DNA from 4 places in the Bordetella sp. 15P40C-2 genome. Region 3 is predicted to be linked to each of the others. Evidence: predicted binding sites of a transcription regulator. Region 3 holds the regulator's gene; each other region holds the start of a gene.

Region 1 (7,529 bases), on a different contig from region 3:
ATGCATATCGACACGGGTCATAACTTCGATGAGGTGATCGCGTTTCGCGACGAGCGTGCCGCCGAACTGGGCGAGCAGTTGATCGTGCGCAGTGTCGAAGACTCGATTCGACGCGGCAGTGTGGTGCTGCGTCAGGAAAACGATTCGCGTAACGCCGCGCAAGCCGTCACGCTGCTCGAAGCGATCGAAGAATTCGGCTTCGACGCTTGTATCGGTGGCGCCAGGCGCGATGAGGAAAAAGCACGCGCCAAGGAGCGCATTTTCTCTTTCCGCGACGCATTTGGTCAGTGGGATCCGAAAGCGCAACGCCCCGAACTCTGGAATCTGTTTAACACCCGCGTGCATCCAGGCGAAAACATGCGCGTGTTTCCGATCTCTAACTGGACCGAACTGGACGTATGGCAGTACATCCATCGCGAGGCGTTGCGACTGCCATCCATCTACTACAGCCATCGGCGTGATGTCGTGCGGCGCAAGGGTTTGCTGGTACCCGTGACGCCATTGACCCCGCCACGCGACGGTGAACAGGTCGAAAACTTGTCGGTGCGTTTTCGCACCGTGGGCGATATCTCGTGCACCTGCCCCGTGGCATCAGAAGCAGCCGACCCCTTAGCCATCATCGCCGAAACCGCCGTGACCGACATCACCGAGCGTGGCGCGACCCGTATGGACGATCAGACTTCCGAGGCGTCCATGGAGCGGCGCAAGAAAGAAGGCTATTTTTAACTGGTAAGCGGATAACGACATGAACGCTGTGAATGACTCTTTTCTGCCCGCCGCCGACCATGGTGTATTGCGCCTGATCACTGCGGGCTCGGTAGATGACGGTAAATCCACGCTGATCGGGCGGCTGCTGTATGACAGCAAGGGCGTGTTCGCCGATCAGCTCGATGCGATCTCGCGGGCCAAATACAAGCGTGTCGCCGGCGATGGCATCGACTTCGCCTTGCTGACGGACGGCCTGGAAGCCGAACGCGAACAAGGCATCACCATCGATGTGGCATATCGCTATTTCTCGACCCCGTTGCGTAAGTTCATCGTCGCGGACGCACCCGGACACGAACAGTACACGCGCAATATGGTCACGGGGGCTTCCACGGCCGATGCCGCGATCATTCTGATCGATGCGACACGGGTTACCAATGGACAGCTGCTGACCCAGACCAAGCGGCACAGCACGATTGCGCATCTGCTCGGTATCCGACACATCGTGGTCGCGGTCAACAAGATGGATTTGATCGGCTGGGATCGGACTGTGTTCGAGCGGATCCGCGGGGCCTACGCCGATCTCGCGGCCCGGCTGCAGATTGAGCAGTATCACGTTATGCCCATCTCGGCGTTGGAAGGCGATAACGTCGTGAATCCCTCGGCGCATACCCCCTGGTATGACGGCCCGCCACTGCTGACGTTGCTGGAGCAACTAGGTGTGGACGCTGCTCCCGTCGAGCGGCCCTTGCGTTTCCCGGTGCAATGGGTGCTGCGTCATGGTGGATCCAGCGTCGATGATTTTCGTGGGTATGCGGGGCGTATTGCCAGCGGCGAGTTGCGTCCCGGAGACGAGGTGGTGGTGCAGCCCTCGGGCGTGACGGCGCGCGTCAAGTCTGTTTCGTCCTTCGACCGGGAAGTCGATGTCGCGGTGGCGGGCGATTCCGTGACTGTCGTGCTCGACCGAGACGTGGACGTCTCGCGCGGCGATGTGCTGTCGCACGTCGCCGCTCCCGCGCGCGTCGGACGCGATTTCGAGGCCGAGGTCTGCTGGCTGGATGCCCAGGCGCTCAATCCCGCTCGCAAGTACTTGCTCAAGCAAGGCACGCGACTCACCTCCGCTAAAGTGCGCGAGGTGCTGACGCGGCGTGACATCCACGAGCTGCAGGAGGTGCCAAGCGGCGGGGAGTCCCTGAGTATGAATGACATCGGCCGCATCACATTCTCGACGCGGGAGGCCTTGGCGGTCGACGCCTACGCGGACTTGCCGGCCACCGGCGCTTTTATTCTGATCGATGCGGCCACGCATCAAACCGCAGCGGCCGGCATGTTGCGATAAATGCGCTGTGCTCCACTGTTGTTTTTCTGCGAGGGCGGGGCACATTATCGCTTTCCCCAACTCCTCCTAGGAGCGCGCAAATCGGACGCGCCGTGGCGGCCTGGCTTGGAGTAAAGTGACATTTCGCTCAACGAGCGAACTTGGGGCTTGCCGAAAATACTGTATTTATGTACAGTACTTTCCATGGCACGCACCAACGTCGTTTTCTCCGCCGGTACTGGGTCCCCGGCTGCCGCCCCCGCCGCCTTGCGCGGTCGGGGAGCGGTTACTAATGTCCGCCACCGCTTCGAGCAAACGGAGCGCGAGCCGGCCGACGACGGCTGGCACGGCGATCAGGATTCGGCGCTACTCGGCGGCTCGCATGGCTGCGAGACAGGGGCCAGAACTGTAGAGCTCCAACCGAATCCCCAGACGACCGTCGCACCCGAGCAGGCGCGCAAGCTCTTATCGCGCAACGATTCGCCGGATATTCCGTTCGATGTGGCGGTCAACACCTATCGCGGGTGCGAACATGGCTGCGTCTATTGCTATGCGCGGCCGACGCATGCTTATCTTGGCTACTCCCCGGGCTTGGATTTCGAAACCAAGCTGGTAGCCAAGACCAATGCGGTGGACGTGTTGCGCGCCGAACTTGCGCGCCCGGGCTACCGGGTGTCACCGATCAACATCGGCTCAGCGACCGACGTCTATCAACCGATCGAGCGCCAGTGGCAACTGACGCGCGGCGTGCTGGAACTGCTGCTGCAGACCCGGCATCCGGCAACGATCGTGACAAAGAATGCACTGATCGAGCGTGATCTCGATCTGTTGCGCGCGCTCGCTGAGCAGCGGCTGGTGACGGTCTACATCAGCATCACCACGCTGGATAGCGACATGGCGCGTACCTTGGAGCCACGCGCTTCCGCGCCTTGGCGACGTATCCAGGCGGTGCGCACTCTCGCCAATGCCGGGATCCCGGTCGGCGTTCTGGTCGCCCCGGTCATCCCGTTTATCAACGACGAGTCACTCGAGCGCATCCTTCAGGAATCCGCGCAAGCGGGGGCCTGCTACGCCAGCTACACCGTGATACGCCTGCCTTGGGAAGTCCGCGCGGTGTTCGAGCGATGGCTACACACCCATTTCCCCGACCGCGCTCAGCGCGTCCTGCATCGTATCGAAGACCTGCGCAATGGCCGCCGGAATGATCCGCAGTTCGGCACGCGTATGAGCGGCACAGGTCTCTGGGCCAATCTGCTGCGCCAACGGTTCAACCTGGCCGTGCGCAAGTTGGCTCTGAATACCACCCGGCCCCAACTGGCCACGCATTTGTTTCAAGCCCCCGAGGCGGCCACCGCCCTGGGAGGCGCGGCCGCAGCGTCCTCGGTAGCGGGCAACTCACGCCGCGCCCGCGGCGCTACGCCGATGTCGCCTTCCCCGCAGTTAGCGCTGTTTTAACCGGAGTCTCACATGTCCACTGCCACGCTCACTTCCGATTCCGATCTCGCCGTACCATCGCGGCTGTCCATTTGGGCGCCCGCCAGACTGGTACAGATGGTGGCCACGGGGCTACGCCGGCCGGTACGTTGGCCGTTCTCCGCGGGGCGAGGTCGGGCCCATTCGGTATGCATGCCGCCCGCCGCTGCGCCGCAATCCCTGGAGATTCCTCAAGCAGACAGCGCACCCACATCCGATGCGCCGGCGACAGGCGAGGCCGTCCACACGACGCCGGCCTCCACGGGTCACGCGCACATCGCCGGACACGCCAAGGCCGAGGCAATCCACCTGGAAGGTCTTGCATTACACAGCCAGTCCCTCGGCACGGCCTACGCCTGCCAGCCTGCGCTGAGCTTGCGTCAGAAAGTGGTCGATATCCTGCTGGTTGCCGTGTGGGGGGCGTTGATTCCAGGACTGATGTGGTTGGGTGCGGCAGCGGGGTTCTGACTCGACGCTTAGCTGAGTTAACTCGATCCCAGCAAAATCACGCCCGCCAAGATAGCGAGACAGCCTAGCAATCGGCCCACGCCAACTTTTTCGCGTAACAGGAACATCCCGGCCAGGGTCCCCAGCATCATGGACATTTCCCGCGCTGGTGCGACCAGGCTTAGCGGTGCGCCGTTGCGCAATGCGTAGAGCACAAGGATGTAGCCCAGCGGCGACAAAAGCCCGACCAACCACGCCAAACCCCAGTAGCCACGCATGGCTTCCCAGTTTTGCGCCCGGCGGCTTAGGATATGGGGGGCCATGATGACGCTGCGCGTGGCACAGGTGAACCAGTCAAACAGCACGGGCATCAGCAGCAGCACCTTGACGCCATAAGCGTCCACGACGGTATACGCCGCGATAAAGAGCCCGATCAGCACGCCCCAGCGCACGCCGACCCAGGCATGGGGCTGGCGAAATAGCGAGAGCCGGCCCTGCGTGGCGATCAGCAGCACCCCACCGACCACGCACAGCATGCCAATAATGCCGGTGGTAGTGGCCGGCTCGTGCAACAGGATGAATGCCCCCATGGTCGATAGCAGCGGCCCGGTGCCCCGAGCGATCGGATACACCACCGACAGATCCGCCACCTGGTAGCCACGCTGCAGGCATAGACTGTAGGCCAGGTGCAACAGTCCCGAGGCGAAGATGCACAGCACCACTGGCCAGGTCCAGTCCATCCCCTCGGTCATCAAGATCCATAGCACCCAGGGCGCGTAGAGCAATACGGAACACATGCCGTAAGCAAACACGAAAACCGGCCCCACCATGGCGGCGCGCTTTGCCAGCAGATTCCAGGTGGCGTGCGCCATGGCCGCCAAGACGACTAATAACAGGGATGCGTAAGACATGAATGCTGCGGCTGCTGCGTACGACAGTTTTGTGACAAGAAGCCGGACAGCGTACTGCGAAAACTCTGTCCGTGGGGAAAGCCACCCGCTAATATGCCTAAATGCTTGATTTGATGTAGAATGCTGGGTTTACCACAACCCTCATCCTCTGCTTGCGTCACGCTTATCGGGTACGGGCTCACGCCACGAATCCACGCTAATAAACCGCAAGGCATGATGATTTTGGAGTTCTTATGAACCTCATCGCTATCCTGGAACAGGAAGAAATCGCCCGCCTGACCGGCGACAAGACCATGCCCGAGTTCGCCCCTGGCGACACCGTGGTGGTCAGCGTCAACGTCGTTGAAGGCACCCGTAAGCGCGTTCAGGCTTACGAAGGCGTCGTGATCGCCAAGCGCAATCGCGGTCTGAATTCTTCCTTCATCGTGCGCAAGATCTCGTCGGGTGAAGCCGTCGAGCGTACGTTCCAACTGTACTCCCCGCAAATCGCTGGCATCGAAGTCAAGCGTCGCGGTGACGTCCGTCGCGCAAAGCTCTACTACCTGCGCAACCGTTCGGGCAAATCCGCTCGCATCAAAGAAAAGCTGGTCATCAAGAAAGCCAAAGCGGCTTGATTGGACCCGGTGTGATGCCTGCTTCGGCAGGCTTGCACCACGCTTTACGGCGATTCGGGTTAAAAAGGCACCTACCAAGGTGCCTTTTTTATTATTCAAAGCTGGTATGCCTGACCCTTCGTCCCGTCCTCGCCGCCCTCGCGTGGCCGTACCGTTTGATCCCGCCTCACAGCCCTGGCAACCCGCCGATATCGGGCTCACCGCCGTGCCCGAGCGCCTGTTGACGCCGGAGTCGCTGCGCGAGGTCTTGAGCCAGGACGGACCATGGCCCCAGGACCCGCTGGGTTCGACCGAGTATCGTCATCCCGGCCGAGAGGGGCCGCCTGTTATGGCGGCTGTGTTGGTTCCCCTGGTGGTGCGCCCGGAAGGGGTCAGCGTGATGTTGACGCAGCGCACTGCGCATTTGTACGACCATGCGGGCCAGATCAGCTTTCCGGGCGGGCGCGTGGAGACCTACGATGCCACGCCCATTGCGACGGCCTTGCGCGAGGCTCAGGAAGAGACGGGCCTTGCGGCCGAGTATGTGGATGTACTAGGTACGATGCCGGACTATCTGACTTCCACCGGCTTTGCCATCACGCCGGTGCTGTCCTTGGTGCGGCCGGGGTTCACATTGGCCCCGGATGTGTTCGAAGTCGCCGAAATTTTCGAAGTGCCCTTGGCGTTCCTTGCTAACCCGGCGAATCATCGCCTTTATCGCGGGCCGTTGCCAGATGGGCGCGAGCGGCGCTACTACGCCATGCCTTGGCAAAAGTATTTCATCTGGGGGGCGACGGCCGGTATGTTGCGCAACCTCTACCATGCCCTGCATCACGGCTTGGTGGCCGGGGAAGGGCATGCGCAAAGTGATGCTGCCTAAGATTATGTAGCAGGCCTCATCGGCCACCGCAGATGTAGGGCGATGAGGCTTCGCACACACGATGCTGCGCAATGGGCGCGGGCAGCGGTGTGCGATGTACGCCTACTAATCAATACCGCTGCTGCGCCGCCTCGCTCTCTTCGAGGATACGCTGATAAAGCGCATAGCGACCTGGATCGATTTCTCCCGCTTGTAACGCTTCAACCACCCCGCAGCCGGGCTCGCGCCGATGCGTGCAGTTATAGAAGCGGCAGCGCTCGATATGCTGCGTGAATTCGGGAAAGCCCCGGAGGATGTCGGTCCCGGAAAGATGTTGCAGGCCGAATGCCTGGAATCCCGGCGAATCGATCAGGTCCCCGCCCGGAGGCGGCAGATGATACAGGCGCGTGCTCGTGGTCGTGTGCCGGCCCATGTCCAGCGCGGACGAGTATTCCCGCGTCGGCGCATCGGCGTCCGGAACCAGCGCATTGAGCAGCGTTGATTTACCCATGCCGCTTTGACCCAGTAATAGCGTGGTCTTGCCGATCAACCGCTGCCCGAGTGCCGCGAGCACCGTTTCCCGATCCAACGCGCTGAGTTCAATGACCGGTACACCCAACGCTCGGACGGCGGCCAGTCGTGCGCGCGCGGCTTCCAAACCGTTCTGGATATCCACCTTGTTCAGAATGATGATCGGCTCGATGTCCGCGCTCCACGCGCCGGCCAACGCGCGTCCCACCAGATCGTCGGCAAAAGTCGGCTCGACGGCCACGACGATCAATAGTTGATCGACATTGGCCGCGAACTGCTTGGTCCGCATTTCGTCCGACCGGAACAATAGATTGGTGCGGGGCAAGATTGCATCAATGGCGCCCTCATCGCGGCCCTGCGGTGCGATGCGTACCCGATCGCCTACCGCGGCCCCGGCCTTTTTGCCGCGCGGGAAGCAGTGACGTTGCGAGCCGTCGGGGAATTCCACCACATAGTGGCGGCCGTGGGCCGAGATGATGCGGCCTTCCAGAAGTTGGGGAGCGCTCATGCGGTCTGAGTCAGGTGGCGGATACGCACGGCGGCGGGAGGATGGCTGTCATAAAAGGCGGAGTGCACAGGGTCCGGGGTGAGGGTAGCGGCGTTGTCGTCGTAGAGCTTGACCAGCGCCGCGACCAATTGCTGAGGCGAGCTCTGGCTGGCGGCGTAGCGATCCGCCTCGAATTCATCGCGAC
Region 2 (7,529 bases), on a different contig from region 3:
GCAGCAAGCCATTGATAAGCTTTTGATTGAACTTGTCGATGCCCCCTTTACGGCGCCATGCCGCCATGGAACGCCGCAGTTCGTCGGCTTCACCCGGTGTGAAATCGGCCGCCACCATGGCGATCTGCATCACTTGCTCTTGAAAAATAGGCACGCCCATCGTGCGCTTGAGCACTTCGCGCACGGCTTCGCTGGGATAGCTCTCGGCCTCGAGACTCTGGCGCCGTCGCAGATAGGGATGCACCATGCCCCCCTGAATGGGGCCCGGGCGCACGATGGCGACTTGAACGACCAGATCGTAGTATTCGCGTGGCCGGAGTCTGGGCAGCATGCTCATCTGCGCACGCGATTCGATCTGAAATACGCCCACGGTATCGGCCGCGCAGATCATGTCATAGGTAGCGGGGTCTTCCTTGGGGATATCAGGCAGCGTCCATGTCTGTCCGCGCCGCAGGCTCACCAGATCGAGCGCGCGACGCAGCACGGACAACATGCCCAAGGCCAGCACATCGACCTTCAGCAAACCCAGCGCATCCAGATCGTCCTTGTCCCATTGCACCACGCTGCGATCGGGCATGGCGGCGTTTTCAATGGGTACCAGCCGCGCCAGATTGTCCCGCGCGATCACAAAGCCGCCCGGATGCTGAGACAAATGGCGAGGAAAGTTGATCAGCGTTTCGGCCAGGATGGCCCAGTGCTTGGCCACCGTCGATTCCGGGTCCAGGCCACAGCCGCCCAGTGTGCGCAGCAAGCCTTTTTTGCTATCCCACCATTGGTGTGCACGCGCGACAGCATTGATCACACCCGGGTCGATTCCTAGTGCGCGTCCGGTATCGCGCAGTACGCTGCGCGGCCGATAGGAAATGACCACACCGGTCAACGCCGCGCGGCGCCGACCGTATTTGCGGTAGATGTACTGGATCACCTCTTCGCGGCGCTGATGTTCGAAATCAACGTCGATGTCGGGCGGCTCGTTGCGTTCTTTGCTGATGAACCGTTCAAACAAGGTCTGGCTACGTTCCGGGTCCACCGCGGTGATGCCCAGGTAATAACACACGGCCGAGTTCGCAGCCGAGCCGCGCCCCTGACACAAGATATGATGATCGCGGGCATACCGCACGATGTCGTAAACGGTAAGGAAATAGGGCTCATACTGCATCTCGGCGATCAAGGACAATTCTTTTTCGATCTGATCGCGGATGGCGATAGGGATTCCGTTGGGGAATCGCCGCTCGGCGCCCGCATACACCTCTTTACGCAGGTAGCTGGTGGGCGTTTCTCCCTCGGGTACGATTTCGTCCGGATATTCGTAGCGCAGCGAGCGCAGCGTAAACGTGCAGCGCCGCGCGATGGCCACGGTTTCGGTCAGCATCTCGGCGGGATAGAGCGAGGCCAGTCGCAGGCGGCTGCGCAGATGTTGTTCGGCATTGGCCTGCAGGGCATAGCCGCACTGCGCGACTGTGCGTTTAAGGCGTATCGCGGTCAGCGTATCGTGCAGAGGTTTGCGTGAACGCACATGCATATGCACATGACCCAGCGCGGTGACCGGCAAACCGGTGCGCTGGGACGCCTGCTGCACCGCCTGACGATGCAGATCGTCGCGGGCTTCATGCAGCAATGTCAGGCCGAGCCAGGCGCGGCCCGGAAAAACCTCAGCGAGCCATTGCGCATGCCGTGCGATGTGTTCAGCGGGCGTCCCATGCTCGGGCGCCAGGATGGCCAGGCAATCGGGCATATTGCGTAAATGCGCATACTCGGGCCCCGGCGCGGTGATATCGTCCAGCAGCAATCGATACGAGCCCTTTTCAGCGCGGGAGCGGCCCAGCGTGATGAGCTCCGACAGGTTGCCATAGCCCTCGCGCGTCTGCGCCAGCAAGACCAGCGACAGGGTGGGAGCATGCGGCGAGGTGCCGGTTTGCAGGCGCAGCGTGCTGCCAACGATCAGCGGGATCTCTTGTTTTTCGGCTTCTATCAATGCGCGCACGACGCCTGCCACGGAGCACTCGTCCGTGATCGCAATCGCCGAATAGCCCAATTGTGCGGCCTGAGTGACCAGCTCCTCGGGGTGCGAGGCGCCTTGCAAAAAGGAAAAATTCGACAGGCACTGCAGCTCCGCATACGCGGGCAGTCCATACGTGGCTTCAACCATAGCGCCCATGCAAAAACCAGCGCGCGTTCTCCGTATCGCGCTCGCGATAAATCCAGTATCTGGCACCCGCCTCGTCTTCGGCCACGAAATAGTCGCGCAGCGTCAGTGCCGCATCCCACCAGCCGCTTTCGATGCGTTCCGGACCCCGCACCAGACGCAAAGTCTGGCCGGCATACACGGGGCGATGATGACGCACCTGGAGCGCGAGTGCGGGCTCTAACAGCCAGAACGGTCGATCCATCAGATCAAAGCGGGGTTGGGACGCGGTGGGCAGAGCGGCCCAGGTATCGATGTGGCCAAGAGGATGGTTGCTAGCCCGGGACACGCCGCCCGCGCCGATTATCGAGCGGCCGGGCGGTACGGGGGTTCCTCGCGCCGACTTCGCGGATACCCGTTTCTGGCGCGAGGCCGTAGCCGGGGCATCCGCTTCTTGCGCAGGCCCCCATCGATTCGCTACCTCCGGCCGATGGTCGGCGACCGGGCGTGGCTGCAGTACGCGCTCGCGCCCCAGGCGCGCGCTCAACAAATCCAGCAGGCGCGCATGATCGGCCAGCGAACCGCCGGGTTCCGGAAACAGGCTGGTGCTGGCCTCGGGCTGTTCCACGGTTTCGTCGACCTGCAGGCATAGCGCGATCGCGGGGGCCTCGAGAGGCAGCCGGCCCAATCGTTCGCGCAGCAGGTTCAACAAGTGATGCGCCTGCCATGCCGGTTGAGCGAGCCGGATAAGCAAGGCGGTGGGCGGCCGGGCGTGGCGGCCGCGTTCATGTTCGATCGACAGCGTGATGTGCTGTACCGCCAGGCGTCGCGCCGTGAGCCAGCCGCAGAGCGGCTCGATCAGTCTTTGTGCCCAGGACAATATCGCCTCGGCATGTTCGATGTAGTCGGGCAGCTCCAGTCGTTGCTGAAAACGCGCGGGGGGCGTGATCCAGAGATGGCATTCGGGTACGGCGCCGTAGGCGGTATCCATGGCCTGCATCAGCTCGGGCCCGCAACGCCGCTGCAACCCCGCGCGCGGCAAGCGGCGCAGCGCTCCTAACGTGCGACATCCGATACTGTGCAGCCATTCCAGCCGCGCCGCGGCGGGTGGCAAGAGCGCGCAAGGCAAGGCATCGAGCTGACGCGTGAGCGTCGCGATGCGCAGCGCGCGACGCGGCCCCCGGGCACGCGGCTGCCGTGCCAATAACCAGGCGCCTTGAGCCGTGGGCGCCATGCCGAGCCGGGCATGCAGATTCATGCCGCGCAGCGTCTCGGCAATGCGCCGCTGCAACCGGCGCGGCCCGCCGAAATACGTCAAACTGGCATCCACCTTTAGCAGCAGGGTATCGGGTTCGGCGACGGCGATCTCGGGGGTGTATTGCAGCAAGGCGAGCGCGGCTTCCTGCAGCAGTTGCTCCTCCGCGACCGGATCACGCGCCAGCAACGGTACGTCTGGCGCAATCGCCGCCGCGCCCGCGCGACGCATGCCCGCTTGGATCCCGGCCTGCGCGGCCGCCGGCGTCAGTGCGAGCACCCGCATCTGATCCAAGACCGCGAAAGCCATATCAAGAGACCAGTGAGGGCGCGTCGCGTCTAAGGGCAGGCTGTGTAGATGGGTGGCGATCCACAGAGGCATGATCAGAGGACTCGAAAACCAAAAGCAGCGGTTGCGCCACGGCGGGGCCACGCCGTTTCAGAATCTGCACGGATAAACCGCCCGGCGCGGGCGATAGCGCCAGGCGCAAAGGCGCGGGCGAGGCTTGTTGTGCCGCCGTGGCCGGCCGCATGACAAAGCACAAGGTCTCGGCCGCTTGCGCGGCCAGATGCAGGCGGCGCAGCGACTCCACCCGCACGCGTGGCAACCAGCACAGCAGCGCGCCGCAACTGCCATGTTTAAGGATCTGCTCGGCCGCCCAGAGCGCATCCATCGGCCGCTCGGGCGCCACCCACAACAGCTGGGAAGGATTCAAGCGCCATCCCTGCCAGCAGGCCACATGCGGCATATGCGGTGGCTGCACCAGGGCGATAGGATGATCCCGGTCTAATTGCGCCACAGCAGGCTGCAGCAGACGGATTTCGCCTATTCCCGCATGCGGCAGGAGCAATTCGATCAACGCGCCCGCAGGCCACCCGCCACCGGGCAATTGGGCCGACAGGGCCGCATAGCCGGTAGCCACGCCACGGGTGGCGCTGCGCGCCAGTTGGGTGGCGCGCCAGAGGGAAGGGTGGATGTGCTCGGGCGCTAACATGGTAATTCCAAAAGACTGTGTAAATATACAGTATTTTGGAATTGCCGCAGGAGCAGAACCCTTCGAAAAAAGCGCGTTCGTCATTAATGCAGTAGGCTTGCTCTGAGCCCCGGCATTAACGGGGCTGTCACAGATCACCTATTGCTGGAGCATATTTATGAGCGAGCCCGAAGGCCTGGAGTTTCTGCCCGAGGCGGACACCGACATCAAGCTGTTGTTTGTCCTGTTGCATGGCGTGGGCGGGACACCTCAGCATCTGGTGCCCCTGGCAGAGGCCTTGCGAGCCGCGTTTCCCGCAGCGGCCATTCTGGTGCCAGCCGGCTTTGAGCCGTATGACAGTGCGCCTTCGGGACGTCAGTGGTTTTCGGCGCGCGGCATCGACGAGGACAATCGCGCCGCGCGTGTCGCTCAGGCAATGCCTGCACTGGTGGAATACGTGCGCGCGGCACAAGCTCGCTTCGGGTTGCTGCAGTCCGACACCGCGTTGGCGGGCTTTTCGCAAGGCGCCATCATGGCGTTGGAAGCCGTGCAGGCGCACGATGGCCTGGCCGGGCGCGTACTGGCCTTTTCGGGCCGTTATGCACGTCTGCCCAAGGTCGCACCGCACTACACGACGATTCATCTGTTGCATGGCGCCGATGATGCGGTAATGAACGTGAGCTACGCGCAAACTGCACAGGCTTGGTTAGATTCCCTGCATGGCGATTGCACCATCGATGTGGCCAGCAAGGTCGGCCACGAACTGCACCCGGCGCTGGTGCAACGCGCGATCGAGCGGCTGCAGACTTGCGTGCCCTTGCGCAGCTGGGAAGCCGCGCTAGGCTTGAATCAAACGCCGCCTTCGGGCGAAACGCTCCATTGAGCCACGGTAGCAACCTTCTGCCAGCCGACGCGCGACCTCAGCCCTCGAAATCCGCCCAGCAGTTCGGCGTTTCGTACAGGCGCACCCGGCTCAGGCGCAGCGAGGCGCCGTAATGCCCGTGATAGTGGGGCGCCAGGCTGCGGTAGATCACCTGGGCCAGGTTCTCGGCTGTGGGGATGCAGTCCAACACCACGGTCTTATGTCCCGGCAAGGTCTCCAGGAAACCGCGCACGGTCTCATCGCCGCGATACACCAGAAAAGCATGATCCCAAACATCGACGATATGCTGTTTGGCGATGGATTTGATTTCGGAGAAATCCATCACCATGCCGTTATCCGATTCACCGGGCGCATCGACGACGTCGCCCGTTAATGTGATTTCTAGTACATAACGGTGCCCATGCAAATTGCGGCACTGACTGCGGTGATCGGGGATGCGATGCCCGGCATCGAATTCCAGCTTGCGCGTCACGGAAATCATCGCGTGCCTCGCAAGGGGTGGGACGTCATCATTACGGAATGCCTATGTATTTATGAGTCTGCAAGCTCAACCGCCACTGCGGATGTTGCAGGCAGTACTGAACGGCTTGCTCGGTATGGACGGCGCGCGCCGGTCCATCCATGGGCTGCAGGAAAAAGTGTTCGAAATCGAGATGCGCGAATCGTTCGGGCAGCGCGTTGGTCTGGGGATAGACGAGCTTAAGCTCGCTGCCGCGCTCGATCACTACAGGCGCGGTTCCTTTGGGGCTGACGCATATCCAATCGATACCCGGGGGCGGCTTGAGTGTGCCGTTGGTCTCGATCGCGATGGTAAAACCATGCGCGTGCACGGCCTTGATCAAGGCTTCATCGAGCTGCAGCAACGGTTCGCCGCCGGTAAAGACGACGTAACGGTTAGCCGTGTCGGCCCCCCACGTTTGAGCGATGGTGTCAGCCAGCAAGTCGGCCGTGGTGAACTTGCCCCCGCCCATACCGTCGACCCCGACAAAATCGGTGTCGCAAAATGTGCAGGCGGCACTCGCGCGATCGGCCTCGCGCCCAGACCAGAGGTTGCACCCGGCAAAACGGCAGAACACAGCTGCGCGCCCAGCGTGCGCGCCTTCGCCTTGCAGGGTCTTGAAGATTTCTTTGGCGGAATAAGTCATGGAAAATGCGTTGCGCCATGGGGCGTTGCGCCATTCGGCGTGCCCCGGCAGGGGTGTTCCTGACGGGAATCGACTATTTTACCGGGATGTAGCCCCGAATCGGTGCGCGCGGGGTGTTTTCACAGTGTCGCAGCCCGCATAAGGTATCCTGCTCCATGCAGTGACCAACAAGGCGCCGTCACGGCGCGGCAGCTATGTACCATATCCAAAATGACCTCTACCTGGACGAGCAGGAGGTCGAATTCAGCATGATACGGGCGCAAGGCGCGGGCGGCCAGAACGTCAACAAAGTGTTCAGCGCCGTGCATCTGCGCTTCGACGTGCACGCCTCCAGCTTGCCGGAGGCCATCAAGACTGCGCTATGCGAGGCGTCCGATCGCCGCGTGTCCAAGGACGGCATCATCGTCATCAAGGCGCAGACCTACCGCAGCCAGGATAAAAACCGCGCCGAGGCGCTGGAACGTCTGGCCGAACTGATCCGTTCCGTCTCTAAACCCGTCAAACCCAGACGGCCAACACGCCCCACGCGCGCGTCGCAGCGGCGCCGGGTCGAAGGTAAAGTTCAACGGGGCGACACGAAACGGCTGCGCGGTAAGGTAGTCGCCGACTAAGGTGCGCCGTCACGCCCGCCATGCAAACGTCAAATCACTATCGCCGATTGCCTCCCCGGCAGCGTTGAATTGCCGCTCATGCAACTCGCCGCGTCCGTCCGCATGTAGCGCCAGTACGGTAGATGCTCTGGTGCCATAGTCCGGGCTGACGATGAACGGACTGCTCAGCAAGCGTTCGCGCGCGAGCGGGATGCCGGTACATGGCAGTTCCGAGTCTATAGCAGGCGTACGGTCGGCCAGCATGGCATACAGGCCCGTCAGATCCGGCTGAACGGTGCCCCCCAGCAGGCGCACGAATGCCGAGCGGGTTCGACGCAGTTTGGGCCAAGGGGTGTCCAATAAATGATTCGATACCGCGTAAACGCCTGGCGTCAGCCGGCGTGGAACGCCTTCGCGATTACTGTAATAAGCCGCCTGCTCCGGGTCGCCCACAATCAGGTTAAAGCCGTTGTAGCGCGCGCCGCGCGCGTGTACGTCGGCCAGATACGCCATGGGATCCCGATCGCTGCGCAAAAACGATTCGACCAGTGCGCCCCG
Region 3 (7,529 bases):
TCGCGGGCCGGGGCCACAATGCCGTCGATCAGTTCCCGCACGGCCTTGTTCACGCCCCGCGCGGTGATACCGTGATCGGCATTGAACTTCAACTGCTTCTCGCGTCGGCGCTCGGTTTCGTCCATGGCCTTGCGCATCGAAGCCGTGATCTGATCGGCGTACAAAATGGCATAGCCATTCAGATTCCGCGCCGCGCGTCCGATCGTTTGGATCAAACTCCGTTCGGAACGCAGGAAGCCTTCTTTATCCGCATCGAGGATCGCCACCAAGGACACCTCAGGAATGTCCAAGCCTTCCCGCAAGAGGTTGATGCCGACGAGCACATCAAAAGTCCCCAGGCGCAGGTCACGGAGGATTTCGACCCGTTCGACGGTGTCAATGTCGGAGTGCAGATAGCGTACGCGGATACCGTGCTCGGTCAGGTAGTCCGTCAGATCCTCGGCCATGCGCTTGGTCAGCGTGGTCACAAGCACCCTTTCCTGCTTGGCCACGCGCAGTTTGATCTGGCCCAACAGATCATCGACCTGGGTACGTGCCGGGCGCACTTCGACGATCGGATCGACCAGACCGGTGGGACGCACGACCTGTTCGACGACGTTGTCCGCATGCTCTTGCTCATAGGCCGAAGGCGTCGCAGAAACGAAGACGCACTGACGCATGCGGGCCACGAATTCCTCGAGCTTGAGCGGCCGGTTATCCATGGCGGAAGGCAGGCGAAAGCCGTATTGCACCAGGGTTTCCTTGCGGGCGCGGTCACCACGGTACATGCCGCCAAGCTGCCCTATCGTTACGTGACTCTCGTCGATGAACATCAGCGCATCGGCGGGAAGGTAATCAATCAGCGTGGGCGGCGGCTCGCCGGGGCCGGCCCCCGACAGGTGGCGGGAATAGTTTTCGATCCCTTTGCAAAAGCCTAGCTCCTGCAGCATTTCCAGGTCAAAGCGCGTGCGTTGCTCGAGGCGTTGCGCTTCGACGAGCTTGCCTTCGGAGGTAAAGAACTTCAGGCGTTCGCGCAGTTCTTCCTTGATGGTTTCAATCGCACGCAGGACCGTGTCACGCGGCGTCACGTAATGCGAACCCGGGTAAACGGTGAAACGCGGCACTTTCTGGCGCACACGGCCCGTGAGCGGATCGAACAGCTCCAGGGTTTCAATTTCGTCGTCGAACAGCGTCAGGCGCAGTGCAAGCTCCGGGCTTTCCGCTGGGAAGATGTCTACGGTTTCGCCGCGTACACGGAAAGTGCCCCGGGTGAAGTCCGCATCATTGCGCGTGTATTGCATGGCCACCAGGCGCGCCAGAATCTCGCGCCGGGAAATGCGGTCACCCGAGCGCAGAATGAGCACCATGGCGTGATAGTCGCCGGGGTTACCGATACCGTAAATGCACGATACCGTGCCCACGATCACGGTGTCGCGGCGTTCCAGCAGGCTCTTGGTCGCCGACAATCGCATCTGCTCGATGTGCTCGTTGATGGACGAATCCTTTTCGATGAACAGATCGCGCGTCGGCACATAGGCCTCGGGCTGGTAGTAATCGTAGTACGAGACGAAATACTCGACGGCGTTCTTCGGGAAGAACTCGCGCATCTCGGCGTACAGCTGCGCGGCGAGCGTCTTGTTTGGCGCCAAGACGAGCGCCGGGCGGCCCAGACGCGCGATGATGTTCGCCATCGTATAGGTCTTGCCCGAACCGGTGACGCCCAGCAGCGTCTGGTACATGAGCCCGTCGCGGATGCCTTCGGTCAACGCCTCGATGGCCGTCGGCTGGTCACCGGCCGGCGGATAAGGCTGATAGAGGTGAAACGGGCTGTCGGGAAATTCGACGAATCCAGGAGCTGTCATGCTAGACTGTCTCTCAGGGTAAACCCCCCATTATCCATAGCACTGCTTGTTGCGTCTATCTCTCCTTAGCGAACCCTCATGAGCTCTCTTTTCGATTCCGTCGAACTTGCGCCGCGCGACCCCATTCTGGGCCTGAACGAACAGTACAACGCCGATCAGCGTCCCGGGAAAGTCAACCTGGGCGTGGGCGTGTACTACGATGACGACGGTCGCATTCCCCTGCTGAACGCCGTCCGTAAGGCCGAAATCGCGCGTATTGAAGCCGCCGCCGCGCGTGGCTATCTCCCCATCGAAGGTATCGCTGGTTACAACAAGGGTGCGCAAACGCTGCTGTTGGGCGCGGATTCCAAGCTGGCGGCCGAAGGCCGTGTGCTGACCGCCCAGGCACTGGGTGGTACGGGCGCGCTGAAAATCGGCGCCGATTTCCTGCGTCAGCTGCTGCCGCAATCCAAGGTTCTGATCAGCAACCCCAGCTGGGAAAACCACCGCGCCCTGTTCGAGCGCGCCGGCTTCCCGGTGGACACCTATGCGTATTACGATGCCGCGACGCACGGTCTGGACTTCCAAGGCATGCTGGCTTCCCTGCAAGCCGCGCCGGAACAGACGATTGTCGTGCTGCATGCTTGCTGCCATAACCCGACCGGCGTGGACCCCACGATCGAGCAGTGGGAACAGATCGCTCAGGTCGTGAAGGCACGCAATCTGGTGCCGTTCCTGGACATCGCCTACCAAGGCTTTGGCGCCGGTCTGCAAGAAGACGCCGCCGTGGTCCGTATGTTTGCCGATCTCGGTTTGACGATGCTGGTCAGCTCGTCGTTCTCGAAGTCGTTCTCGCTGTATGGCGAGCGCGTCGGCGCCCTGACGGTCGTCGCGGGCAACCAAGACGAAGCCAAGCGCGTCCTGAGCCAACTCAAGCGCGTCATCCGTACGAACTACTCGAACCCGCCCACCCACGGCGGCACGGTAGTTTCGTCGGTGCTGAACACGCCCGAGCTGTACACCCTTTGGGAAGAAGAGCTCGCTGGCATGCGCGATCGTATTCGTCTGATGCGTCAGCAGCTGGTCGAAAAGATCAAGGCCGCCGGTGCGACGCAAGACTTTAGCTTCGTGCTGCAACAGCGCGGCATGTTCTCGTACTCGGGTCTGACCTCAGCGCAGGTGGATACCTTGCGCGAAGAGCACGGTATCTACGCGGTGAGCAGCGGCCGTATCTGCGTCGCGGCGCTCAACAGCCGTAACATCGATACGGTGGCGAAAGCCATTGCCGCGGTGATCAAGTAAGCATTGCGTCACAGAGATCGAGGTGCGCGCAAGCGTTGCCTCGATCGAGAAAGCCCCTCCCCAACGAACTGTCGCAACGGGTCGTACGAGAATCCGACCCAATGCAAGGTGCGCCGATCCCAAGAAGTCGGATGTATGTCCAACTTTGGGGTGCAGCTCAGGACAAAGATAGCGGAGGGGCTTTTTTTGGCCGGTTTTGGCGGATCACGTTCATTCAGTGCCGTGCGCGACCGGGTAGAAACTCGACGCTATTGGCGGCAATTAGGCGACACCGCGCTAGCGAGCCCCCCGCGCCACACCATCGCAACGCGGTCGACTTGCATTTTCGAGCCGTCTCGTCCAGAATCCTGACTGTATATTCATACAGTCCACGCGGATCATTGCCATGGCTACCAAACTCACCGCTCGCCAACAGGAAATTTTGACCCTAATCCGGCAGACGGTGGCACGCACCGGTTTCCCCCCCACGCGCGCCGAGATCGCGCGCGCATTGGGATTTCGTTCGCCCAACGCCGCCGAGGACCATCTGAAAGCCCTGGCGCGTAAAGGCGCGATCGAGCTGACGGCAGGCGCCTCGCGGGGCATTCGGTTGATCGAATCGGTCGAGACAGCCACCGCCGCGCGCGAGAGCTCGTCAGCGGCCGCTGCTGCCTCCACGTTGGTGGGCATGGCGACGGAAACGATTACGCGGTTAATGCTGCCCCTGGTAGGACGCGTGGCCGCAGGCAGCCCCATCCTGGCCGCCGAGCATGTGGAACGTGAAGTCGGCGTAGATCCGGGGTTGTTTGCGCAAACGCCTGACTATTTGCTCAAGGTTCGCGGCATGAGTATGCGCGATGCTGGGATCCTGGAAGGTGACCTGCTGGCCGTCAAGCGCGTTGCCGAGGCACGCAATGGCCAGATCGTCGTAGCGCGCCTGGGCGACGACGTGACAGTCAAGCGTCTACAGCACCGCCAGGGACATATCGAATTATTGCCCGAGAACCCGGAATTTGAGCCGATTCGCGTCGATGGCACGCAAGAATTTGCGCTCGAAGGCATTGCCGTCGGCCTGATCCGCACTCACGCGTTGCACTGAAAAATATTGTTGTCGCGCTAACGCTGCAGGCGCGGTGTGTCTGGACCTGTAAGCGCGAGGCATGGCGCAACGTGAAGTAGTCTGCTGTGCTATCGAAGGAATGTCCCAAATCCCCATAGGAATTCAGGGCCTGGTCTCGCCATAACGAAGCGAAGACCCGTTGCCGCCGAACACAAAAGCCCGCGGCTGCAGTCGTATCGACGTCTGCAGCCGCGGGCTTTTGTGCAGCAGTGTTACTTACAGGCGCCCTTACGGACGCCCGCTGGTTGCCGCGATCAGTGCTTAATCACAGGATCAGCCGTCGCACTGGAGCTTTCCGCAGCTTTCGCCGCCAGAGGCTCCTTTACGACTTCATCCTCGGCCAGGGGCTCGGGCATGCGCTCGAGCGCCAGTTCCAGGACCTTGTCGATCCAGCGCACCGGAATGATTTCCAGCTGGTTCTTGACGTTGTCCGGGATCTCCGCCAAGTCTTTGACGTTTTCCTCGGGGATCAGCACGGTTTTGATGCCACCACGGTGAGCAGCCAGGAGTTTCTCCTTGAGCCCGCCAATCGCGAGGACTTCCCCGCGCAGCGTGATTTCGCCCGTCATCGCCACATCTGCCCGTACAGGAATGCGCGACAAGGCCGACACCATTGCGGTGGTGATGGCGATACCGGCCGACGGACCGTCTTTAGGCGTGGCGCCTTCGGGCACGTGGACGTGCATGTCACGCTTTTCAAAGACGGTATCGGCAAAGCCCAGACGGCGCGCGCGCGATCGCACGACGGTGCGCGCTGCCTCAACCGATTCCTTCATCACGTCGCCCAGCGAGCCGGTACGCTGAATAGCGCCCTTGCCAGGCATGTCCGCGACTTCGATGGTGAGCAAATCGCCGCCCACTTCAGTCCAGGCCAGTCCTGTCACCTGTCCGATCTGGTTTTCCTTCTCGGCCATACCGAACGAATAGCGGCGAACGCCCAGATATTTGCTGAGGTTGTCCGCATCCACGTGCACGGGGGTGACCGGCGCCGATGCTGCCTTGCCAGACGCCTTGGCTTCGTCGGCTTGAGCCAGCAGTTCCTTGACGACTTTACGGCAGATCTTGCCCACTTCGCGCTCGAGGGCCCGCACACCGGCTTCACGGGTGTAGTAGCGAACGATGTCGCGCAATGCCGAGTCATCCACGACCAATTCGCTTTCCTTGACGCCGTTGTTCTTCATGAGCTTCGGCAGCAAGTGATCGCGTGCGATATGGATTTTCTCTTCCTCGGTGTAACCCGACAGACGGATGACTTCCATACGGTCCAGCAGCGCGGGCGGAATATTCAGCGTGTTGCTGGTCGCCACGAACATCACATCAGACAAATCGAAATCGACTTCGATGTAGTGATCCTGGAACGTGTGATTTTGCTCGGGGTCGAGCACCTCGAGGAGCGCGGACGCGGGATCACCACGGAAGTCCATGCCAAGTTTGTCGATCTCGTCGAGCAAGAATAAGGGATTGCGCACCCCGACTTTGCTCATGTTCTGCAAGATCTTTCCGGGCATCGAGCCGATATAAGTGCGACGGTGGCCGCGAATCTCTGCCTCGTCGCGCACACCGCCGAGCGCCATCCGCACGAACTTGCGGTTGGTCGCACGCGCGATGGACTGACCCAGCGAAGTTTTACCCACGCCCGGAGGGCCAACCAGACACAGGATCGGTGCCTTGACCTTGTCGACGCGCTGTTGCACGGCCAGGTATTCGACGATGCGTTCTTTGACCTTTTCAAGACCGTAGTGATCGTCGTCCAACACTTTCTCGGCGTTGCCGATCGAGTTGTTGATCTTGCTTTTCTTTTTCCAAGGCAGGCCGATGAGCGTGTCGATATAGTTGCGCACAACCGTCGCTTCGGCCGACATGGGCGACATCAGCTTGAGCTTTTTCAGCTCGGCGTCAGCCTTCTTGCGCGCATCCTTCGGCATATGCGCCGCGATGATTTTCTTTTCGAGCTCTTCGATGTCGGCGCCTTCCTCGCCCTCGCCCAGCTCTTTCTGGATGGCCTTGACCTGTTCGTTCAGGTAGTAGTCGCGCTGCGACTTCTCCATCTGCTTTTTGACCCGGCCGCGAATGCGTTTTTCGACCTGGAGGATGTCGATTTCCGTTTCGAGCTGGGTCAGCAGGCCTTCCAGGCGCTCGGACGTGGCCAGCACCTCGAGCATGCTTTGCTTTTGCTCGAGTTTGAGCGGCAAATGCGCGGCGATGGTGTCGGCCAGACGGCCCGCGTCGTCAATGCCCGCCAGCGAAGTGAGAATCTCGGGCGGAATCTTTTTGTTCAGTTTGACGTACTGCTCGAACTGCGCGACGATCGCGCGGCGCAAGGCTTCGGTTTCAGAGCTTTGAGTGACGTCGAGTTCTACCGGTGTAACACGGCAAACAAAATGGGTTTCGGCGTCATCGATCGTATCGATACGCGCGCGCTGCGTGCCTTCGACCAGAACTTTGACGGTGCCGTCGGGCAGTTTCAACATCTGCAGGATGCTTGCGACGCAACCGATTTCGTAGACGTCTTCGGGAGTCGGATCGTCCTTGCCGGCGGATTTCTGCGCGACCAGCATGATGCTCTTGCCCGACTCCATGGCGACTTCCAGCGCTTTGATCGAGCGAGGACGCCCGACAAACAGCGGAATAACCATGTGCGGGAACACCACCACGTCGCGCAACGGCAGCAGCGGCAGATCGATGGGTTCAGAAGGCAGGGTCTGGCTGGCAGACATATCGGATTCCTTGATTTGACTCGGCGTAGTGAAAAGCGGACGCCAGGCAAACCCAGCTATCCTCGTCATCACGTCTCATATGGGAACAATAGCCGAAAATTCAAGCTATCGTCGTGCAGAGGGGCAGCAAAACACAAAAAAACCCGTTACAAAACGGGTCATTTGCCTACTCAGCGGCCGGCTGCGTCACAGTGGCGCGCGCTCGGCGCGCGCCGTTCCGTTTACTCGCTGTTGCTAGTATGTCAGCCGTGTTAAGCCGCCGCACCGCGAACCTGCGATTGATCCGATTTATCGGACGATTCGCCCTCTTCAGCGTAAATCAATAGCGGCTTGCCGTCGCCTTCGATGGCGTTTTCGTCAAGCACGACACGATTGACGTTGCCTTGTGACGGCAGGTCGTACATCGTATCGAGCAAAGCACCCTCGATAATCGAGCGCAGACCACGCGCACCGGTCTTGCGCTTGAGCGCCTTACGAGCAATCGCCTTGAGCGCGCCGGGCCGTACATCGAGTTCAGCGCCTTCCATCGCGAAGAGCTTCTGGAATTGCTTGATGAGCGAGTTCTTGGGCTCGGTCAAGATCTGAACCAGC
Region 4 (7,529 bases), on a different contig from region 3:
TGATGTTCGAGCGTGCGCGCTTGTCGCACGCAAAAAAAGGCCCGGCTTGATAGGGCCGGGCCGGACAGGATCACACAATGCCACACCGTAAAAAGGCTCGCGGGGGGCGTGACATTGGCGTCAGAGAACTAGTCCTGCGATTGTCCGACTGGGGATCAAATGCCAGACAACATGGCGCAAGACCGTGTTCTGAGCTTGCAGTCTAATGCGCGAGGTCTGACAAGGTCCTGAATCGACGCGGATAAATGGCGAAAAAAAAAGCTCCCGGAGGAGCTTTACAAAGGCCAACCAGGCGCAGCAGTCCTGGCCAGCCGGGGAAAGGTTAGCGATTGATATCGACGTCTTTGGTTTCGCGTACGAACAAGGTGCCGATGATCAGCGTCATCACGGCGATGATGATCGGGTACCAGAGTCCATCGTAGATATTCCCGGTCGCAGCCACGATGGCGAACGCCACGGGCGGCAAGAACCCGCCGAACCATCCATTGCCGATGTGATAAGGCAGGCTCATGGACGTGTAGCGGATGCGGGTCGGGAACATTTCCACCAGCATCGCGGCGATCGGGCCATAGACCATGGTGACGTAGATGACCAGAATGGTCAGCAGCACCACCACCATGACCTTGTTCATTTGCGCCGGATCGGCTTTGGCGGGATAGCCGTGATCGCGGATGGCTTTGGTCAGTGAGGCGTTCAGCTCCGCGGCTCGTGCCTTGAATTCCGCGGGCGCCATGCCTTGGCCTTCAAACGAGGTGAACTCGTCGTTGCCGATCCGCACTTTCGCGATCGTACCGGCAGGTGCAGCCTCGTTCGAATAGTTCACCGAGCTGCCGGCTAGAAACGACTTGATCACATCGCAAGAGCTGGTGAAAGCCGACGTACCTACCGGGTTGAACTGGAATGAACACGTCGCCGGATCGGCAATGACCGTCACCGGCGCGGAAGCCTGGGCTTTTTCAAGCGCAGGGTTGGCGAAGTGCGTCAATCCCTGGAACAACGGGAAATACGTAACTGCGGCGATCAAGCAACCCGCCATGATGATGGGTTTACGCCCGATGCGGTCGGACAATGTGCCAAAGATCAGGAAGAAAGGTGTACCAATCAACAGCGCCAGGGCAATCAGCACGTTAGCAGTCGTGGCGTCGACCTGCAGGGTCTTGGTCAGGAAGAAGAGGGCATAGAATTGTCCGGTGTACCATACGACGGCCTGCCCGGCTGTCAGGCCCAGGAGCGCCAGGATGACAACTTTCAAGTTCTTCCATTGGCCAAACGACTCGGTCAGCGGCGCTTTGGAGCCACGGCCTTCTTCTTTCATGCGCTTGAAGGTCGGCGACTCGTTCAGTTGCATCCGAATCCATACGGAGATGCCCAGGAGCACGACTGAGATCAGGAACGGAATGCGCCAGCCCCATTCGCGGAAAGACGCTTCGTCCATGACGCCGCGCACGCCCATGATCACGATCAGAGACAGGAACAGGCCTAGCGTGGCGGTAGTTTGAATCCACGCGGTGTAAGCGCCGCGCTTGCCCTGCGGGGCGTGTTCGGCCACGTAAGTCGCGGCGCCGCCGTATTCACCCCCAAGGGCCAGGCCCTGCAACAGGCGCAGCACGATCAGAATGGCTGGGGCGGTGATGCCGATGCTGGCATAGCTGGGCAGTACCCCCACCAGAAAGGTGGACAGGCCCATGATGACGATGGTGACCAGGAAGGTATATTTTCGACCCACCAAATCGCCGAGGCGACCAAACACCAACGCGCCAAACGGACGAACGGCAAAGCCAGCCGCGAACGCAAGCAATGCAAAAATAAAAGCCGCTGTAGGGTTTACGCCGGAGAAGAAGTGCACTGCGATGATGGCAGCGAGCGATCCGTACAGGTAGAAGTCATACCACTCGAAAACCGTGCCTAACGAGGACGCGAAGATGACTTTGCGTTCCTCTTTGGTCATAGGACGTGGTGCAACGGGCGCGCCAGGGGCGTCTAGGGATACCGTGCTCATAGTGTCTCCTCGTTGAGGGTCCGGCGGTGAGCCGCCGTGCGAGTGCTTCCCGATATATTCCGGTTGTAGCGGTTTACAAGGTAGCCAAGAACTCTGACGAGACACTGACGTGTTGCTTACTTGAGACTTAATTTTGAAACTGAATTTTTCCGTTTACGCGAAAAGCACACTGTTCCCTAGGCTATTGGAGGTCGGGGCTTGATGCGCGCGATGCTGGGCTTTCGGCTCGACGGTCTGTGGCTCGAGAGCGATCACCCGAAGTCGTGGTCCGCAGCTCTGTGCCGAGGAAACATCACGCGGATGCAGGTGCCTGGCAACGACGAATGTGAAGTACCTTCAAGGATTTGCACATCCGCGTCATGCTTTTGCGCGATTTCGCGCACGATGGCCAGGCCTAATCCGCTGCCTTCCGCTTGCGTGCCCAGCACGCGATAGAAGCGGTCGAAAACGCGCTCACGCTCTTCCGCCGGGATGCCTGGACCCGAGTCCTCCACCTCTAGCACAGCCTGGGTAAGCGTCTGGCGCACTCTGACGGTGATGTGGCCTTGCGGTGGTGTGTAGCGCAACGCGTTATCGAGGAGGTTATTGAGTAACTCGGCGAGCAGGATGTCGTTGCCCATGATCATGAGAGGCGTATCGGCGCCTTCAAAACCGAGATCAGTATGGACGGCCAGCGCTTGCGGGACCCAATGCAGCGTTTGCTCTTGGGCAATGGCGTGCAGGTCGGTGATGCCCAGCTCCACGGCATGGGGGTTTTCGGCCCGGGCCAGCAGGAGCAACTGATTGACCAATCGAGTGGCACGCTCGGACCCCATAATCAGTTGGCGCAGACTGGCTTGCATTTCCTCTGGGCTGGCGTCGCGCAAGGCGAGTTCGGCCTGGGTGCGTAGTCCGGCTAGCGGGGTTTTGAGCTGATGCGCGGCGTCGGCGACAAAGCGTTTTTGCGCCTGGACGTTGGCAGACAAGCGATCCAGCAATTCATTCATTGCGCCGACCAGCGGTGCGACCTCGGACGGCGCAGCGTCTTCGTCGATGGGCGACAAATCGTCGGGACGGCGCGCACGCAGTCGTTGCTGCAAGGCATTCAGTGGAGCTACGCCGCGGGACAGCCCAAACCATACCAGCAGGACGGCCACAGGCAGCACAATGAATTGCGGAATGATGACGCCCTTGATGATGTCATTGGTCAGCTCCATGCGCTTTTCCATGGTTTCCGCGACGACAATCAGGACGGGGTCGGAGTGGGGAATGTGTAGATCCAGCCACATGTAGGCCAGACGCACGTCAAAGCCCCGCAAGGTTTCCTCGGTGTAAAACACCTTGCCGGGCTGGGGTGGCCCCAGCTCGCTGGGCAGGGGCAGGCCGCGATCGCCGCCTAATGGCTCTCCACGTCCGCCGCGTACCAGCCAGAAAACGCTGTCGGTTTCGCCAGGATGCAGCACCTGTCGGATCGAATCGTTGATACGCAATATAGGGTGGCCGTCTTGCACATGAACATGGCGGGCGAGGGTATGCAGGTTTTGGGCGAGCGCGCGGTCGTAAGGGATATTTGCGATGTTCTGCGCCACGACATAGGTGATTGCAACGCTCATGGGCCACAGTAAAAACAGTGGGGCCAGCATCCAGTCGAGGATTTCTCCCAACAAAGATCGCTGCGGGGGCGCAAAGCTTGGGCCCTTGGCCCCGCCACGCATGGCGTCCAGCGCTTCCTGGTTCAGCGCTTCATCGGTATGCGACGGCTGGCCGTCGGGCTCAGTGCGCAAGCGGAGAGACACCGTGGTCTCGTTCCAGGCAGTAACCCAGCCCGCGCACCGTAATGATCTTGACGCCGCTCGGCTCGAGCTTTTTACGCAGGCGATGCACGTACACTTCAATCGCGTTCGTGCTGACTTCCTCGCCCCATTCGCACAGATGATCGACCAGTTGCGTCTTGCTCACCATGCGGCCACTACGAGTCAGCAGGATTTCCAGCAGGCTGACCTCGCGAGCCGACAGATCCAGGGTCTGATCGTCGACGGTCGCCACCCGCCCCGTCTGATCGAAAACGAGTCGTCCGTGGCGTAACAGCGTGGCGCCGCCGCCCGCGCCTCGGCGGGTGAGGGCGCGCACCCGGGCTTCGAGTTCGGACAGGGCGAAAGGTTTGGCCATGTAATCGTCAGCGCCCAGGTCGAGGCCCTGCACGCGTTGTTCGACACTATCGGCGGCAGTGAGGATGAGCACCGGGATCGCGGAATTTCGTGCGCGCAGGCGGCGTAGCACCTCAAGTCCATTCAGCTGGGGCAGACCCAGATCCAAAATGAGCAGGTCGAACGCCTGTGCGACCAAGGCCGAATCCGCGGCGGCACCATCGGTCACGGCATCCACCGCGTAACCATTGTGACGTAACGAGCGCGACAGGCCATCGGCCAGTATGCTGTCGTCTTCGGCAATCAGGATTCGCATGGGTGTGAGGCGGGACGTCGAACCTACGTTGTGGTCCCGGCCGCGAGTTCATATGCGAGGCATTCTGGCACAGCGTCGCTGAATTGCCCAGCACGCCGAAGAGATGAAAAAACTAGCACACTGGATTTATATCCAGTATAATCGGATGCAATAATTGGCGCTTAGACGTGTAGACGGCGTACGGCACACTAGCTGCGGGCCTCCTCATCTCTTCTGCGTCAATACCATTTATCCACGGGAACTACATGGACGATAAAACCAGCAAAGCCGCCGCCTCGGAAAAGTCCAAGGCTCTGGCCGCCGCGCTTTCGCAAATCGAAAAGCAGTTCGGTAAAGGCTCGATCATGCGCTACGGCGACAACGAGGTCGAACACGACATCCAGGTGGTGTCGACCGGCTCTCTGGGGCTGGATATTGCGCTGGGCGTGGGCGGTTTGCCGCGCGGCCGTGTGATCGAGATCTATGGTCCGGAATCCTCCGGCAAGACCACGCTCACGTTGCAGGTCATTGCCGAAATGCAAAAAATCGGCGGCACCTGCGCCTTTGTGGACGCCGAGCATGCGCTCGATGTGCAGTATGCGTCCAAGCTGGGCGTGAATCTGACCGACCTGTTGATTTCCCAACCGGATACGGGCGAGCAGGCGCTGGAAATCACCGACGCTCTTGTGCGTTCCGGTTCGGTGGATCTGATCGTCATCGACTCGGTGGCGGCCCTGGTGCCCAAGGCTGAAATCGAAGGCGAAATGGGCGATTCGTTGCCCGGCCTGCAGGCTCGTTTGATGAGCCAGGCGCTGCGCAAGCTGACCGCCACGATCAAGCGCACCAACTGCATGGTGATCTTCATCAACCAGATCCGGATGAAGATCGGCGTGATGTTCGGCAACCCGGAAACCACGACCGGCGGCAACGCGCTGAAGTTCTATTCGTCGGTGCGCTTGGACATTCGTCGTATCGGTTCCATCAAAAAGGGCGAGGAAGTCGTCGGCAACGAGACACGCGTCAAAGTTGTTAAAAACAAGGTCTCGCCTCCGTTCAAGCAAGCCGAATTCGACATCATGTACGGTGCGGGCATCTCGCGCGAAGGCGAAATCATCGACCTTGGCGTGCAAGCAGGCATCGTCGACAAGTCGGGCGCTTGGTACAGCTACAACGGTACGCGTATCGGCCAGGGCAAGGACAATGTCCGCGAATACCTGAAAGAACATCCCGAACTCGCTGTCGAGATCGAGAACAAGGTTCGGGAAAACAAGGGTATCGTCAGCCGTGCCGCGACGTTCTCCGCTAGCGAAGCCGAGGCTGCCGACGCCGAATGACGGAGTCAGCGGTTTCGAAGAGACCACGTCGCGGTTCGGTTGAGTCCGAGTCCGACGATGGTGGATTCGAAACCATGCGTCCTTCTCCGGCGAATCCCGACGATTCCGAGATTCGCCGTGAACCGCTGGGCGCGTCACGTCGCGGGAATGCCCGCGTTCGTCAGGCTCCGCTTGATGATTTCGAAACCCTTGCCAAACCGAAGCCGCGCGGTCCCAGCTTAAAGGCGCGCGCGGTTGGCTATTTGTCCCGGCGTGAGCATGCGCGCAATGAGCTGGCGCGCAAACTGCAGCCCTATGCCGAAGCCCCGGCCGATATTGAACGGGTTTTGGACGATCTTGAGAAAGAGGGCTGGTTGTCCACGGAGCGCTTTGCGCAAAGTCTGGTGCATCGGCGCGCGGGCCGTCAGGGGACTGCCCGTATCGTGCAAGAGCTGCGTCAGCATGGCGTGGCAGAAGAGCAGGTCGCCCAGCTGCGCGACGATCTGCGCGCTACGGAGGCCACGCGAGCGCAGGAAGTCTGGCGCAAGCGGTTTGGCGCCAAGCCGGTCGATCGGAATGAGTTCGCCAAACAAGCCCGCTTTTTGGCGGGGCGGGGATTTAGTCACGATGTCATACGCCGCATTTTGGGTGATTCCAGCGACGACGATTGATGTCGGGTGTGCGTAGCGTGTATGGGGTCCTGTGCATGGGGTCCCGTGTCTGGCAGGGCGACGCTACGCTTTGACGGACCGTATCCCGTCCAATGTCTTAAAACAAGTTTCCCGCGCAATCGATAGAAAATCCTGGATGTATGGCGCATCCGCGTCTTCTGTGCGCAGTGCCGCGTATAGCGTGCGCCATACGCCGTTTTGCCCTAAGTGGCATAGCTGTAGCCATCCGTGCTGCAAGTATTCGGTCAACGCCCAATTTGGCAATGCGGCAACGCCTCTGTTGCTGGCGACTAGCTGCACGATGATGGGCGTTAACTCTGCCTTGCGGACTGAGGCGGGTTCGACTTCGGCCGGATCCAAGAACGCGGTAAACACGTCCAGGCGCGAGCGTTCTACTGGATATGTGATCAACACCTGATCAGCGAGTTGCTCTGGCTGCACGTACTTGGTGGACGCCAGGGGGTGCGATTCCGAAACAGCCAGGACGAGTTCGTACTTGAAAAGCGGAATGTAGTCCACTGCCTCCAGGGGTTGTGGATCCGAGGTGATGACGAGGTCTAAGTCGCCGCGCACCAGCGCCGGCAACGGGGCGAATGAGAAGGCGGCCGATAGATCCAGCGCTACCTCCGGCCATTGCCCGCGAAAGTTATCCATGCTGGGCATCAGCCATTGGAAACACGAGTGGCAATCGATTGCCAGATGGAGCCTGCCGGTACGTCCAGCGGCGAGGCGTTGCAGTTCGCGTTCCGTGGCCCGCACGCGGGGCAGTACCTCGTCGGCCAGCGCCAATACCCGCAATCCTGCGGTTGTCAGACGCGCGGGGCGGGTACGCCGGTTGAGTAAGGGGGTACCCAGGCGTGTTTCCAGATCGCGCAATTGATGCGATAGGGCCGACTGCGTTAAATGCAGGCGTTCGGCCGCCTCTTGCAGGCTGCCACCATCGCGAATAGCGGCGATGGTTTCGAGGTGTCGTATTTCGAGCATGAGGAGTTGAATATGAAAATTTCTCAATTAATCTATGCTCAATTTGATTTTGACGCAAGTAACTGTTCGCGCAAAATACCGTTAAGTTGATAAAAACTTGATAAAAAGGATTTTGAATGAACATCACTCATAATTTGGGCT

The links. Region 3 encodes LexA, which represses DNA repair genes until DNA is damaged. Its sites were predicted from a motif close to ACTGTATNNNNATACAGT; they were not measured.
Region 1: GOQ25_RS12290 (PA0069 family radical SAM protein) is a predicted target of LexA. The motif match lies at 2,203-2,220, and genes of this name have one in related genera.
Region 2: imuA (translesion DNA synthesis-associated protein ImuA) is a predicted target of LexA. The motif match lies at 4,389-4,406, and genes of this name have one in related genera.
Region 4: recA (recombinase RecA) is a predicted target of LexA. The motif match lies at 4,561-4,578, and genes of this name have one in related genera.

Annotation. Positions count from the first base shown of each region.
Region 1 covers NZ_WSJA01000025.1:319,397-326,925, reverse strand. Annotated here, with positions in the region: gene cysD (sulfate adenylyltransferase subunit CysD) at 1-726, shown strand, start outside; gene GOQ25_RS12295 (sulfate adenylyltransferase subunit 1) at 746-2,044, shown strand; gene GOQ25_RS12290 (PA0069 family radical SAM protein) at 2,228-3,478, shown strand; gene GOQ25_RS19390 (hypothetical protein) at 3,491-3,964, shown strand; gene GOQ25_RS12285 (DMT family transporter) at 3,982-4,854, opposite strand; gene rplS (50S ribosomal protein L19) at 5,088-5,468, shown strand; gene GOQ25_RS12275 (CoA pyrophosphatase) at 5,575-6,327, shown strand; gene rsgA (ribosome small subunit-dependent GTPase A) at 6,437-7,345, opposite strand; gene GOQ25_RS12265 (M48 family metallopeptidase) at 7,342-7,529, opposite strand, start outside.
Region 2 covers NZ_WSJA01000013.1:5,082-12,610, reverse strand. Annotated here, with positions in the region: gene GOQ25_RS05405 (error-prone DNA polymerase) at 1-2,149, opposite strand, end outside; gene GOQ25_RS05400 (DNA polymerase Y family protein) at 2,142-3,761, opposite strand; gene imuA (translesion DNA synthesis-associated protein ImuA) at 3,691-4,374, opposite strand; gene ypfH (esterase) at 4,532-5,236, shown strand; gene queD (6-carboxytetrahydropterin synthase QueD) at 5,274-5,717, opposite strand; gene queE (7-carboxy-7-deazaguanine synthase) at 5,749-6,381, opposite strand; gene arfB (alternative ribosome rescue aminoacyl-tRNA hydrolase ArfB) at 6,576-6,992, shown strand; gene GOQ25_RS05370 (NRDE family protein) at 7,002-7,529, opposite strand, start outside.
Region 3 covers NZ_WSJA01000014.1:163,642-171,170, forward strand. Annotated here, with positions in the region: gene uvrB (excinuclease ABC subunit UvrB) at 1-1,841, opposite strand, end outside; gene GOQ25_RS06345 (amino acid aminotransferase) at 1,920-3,122, shown strand; gene lexA (transcriptional repressor LexA) at 3,508-4,200, shown strand; gene lon (endopeptidase La) at 4,476-6,938, opposite strand; gene clpX (ATP-dependent Clp protease ATP-binding subunit ClpX) at 7,190-7,529, opposite strand, start outside.
Region 4 covers NZ_WSJA01000025.1:180,913-188,441, reverse strand. Annotated here, with positions in the region: gene GOQ25_RS11700 (hypothetical protein) at 1-3, shown strand, start outside; gene GOQ25_RS11695 (MFS transporter) at 323-1,999, opposite strand; gene GOQ25_RS11690 (sensor histidine kinase) at 2,251-3,693, opposite strand; gene GOQ25_RS11685 (response regulator transcription factor) at 3,752-4,441, opposite strand; gene recA (recombinase RecA) at 4,687-5,754, shown strand; gene recX (recombination regulator RecX) at 5,829-6,404, shown strand; gene GOQ25_RS11670 (LysR family transcriptional regulator) at 6,468-7,388, opposite strand; gene metE (5-methyltetrahydropteroyltriglutamate--homocysteine S-methyltransferase) at 7,505-7,529, shown strand, end outside.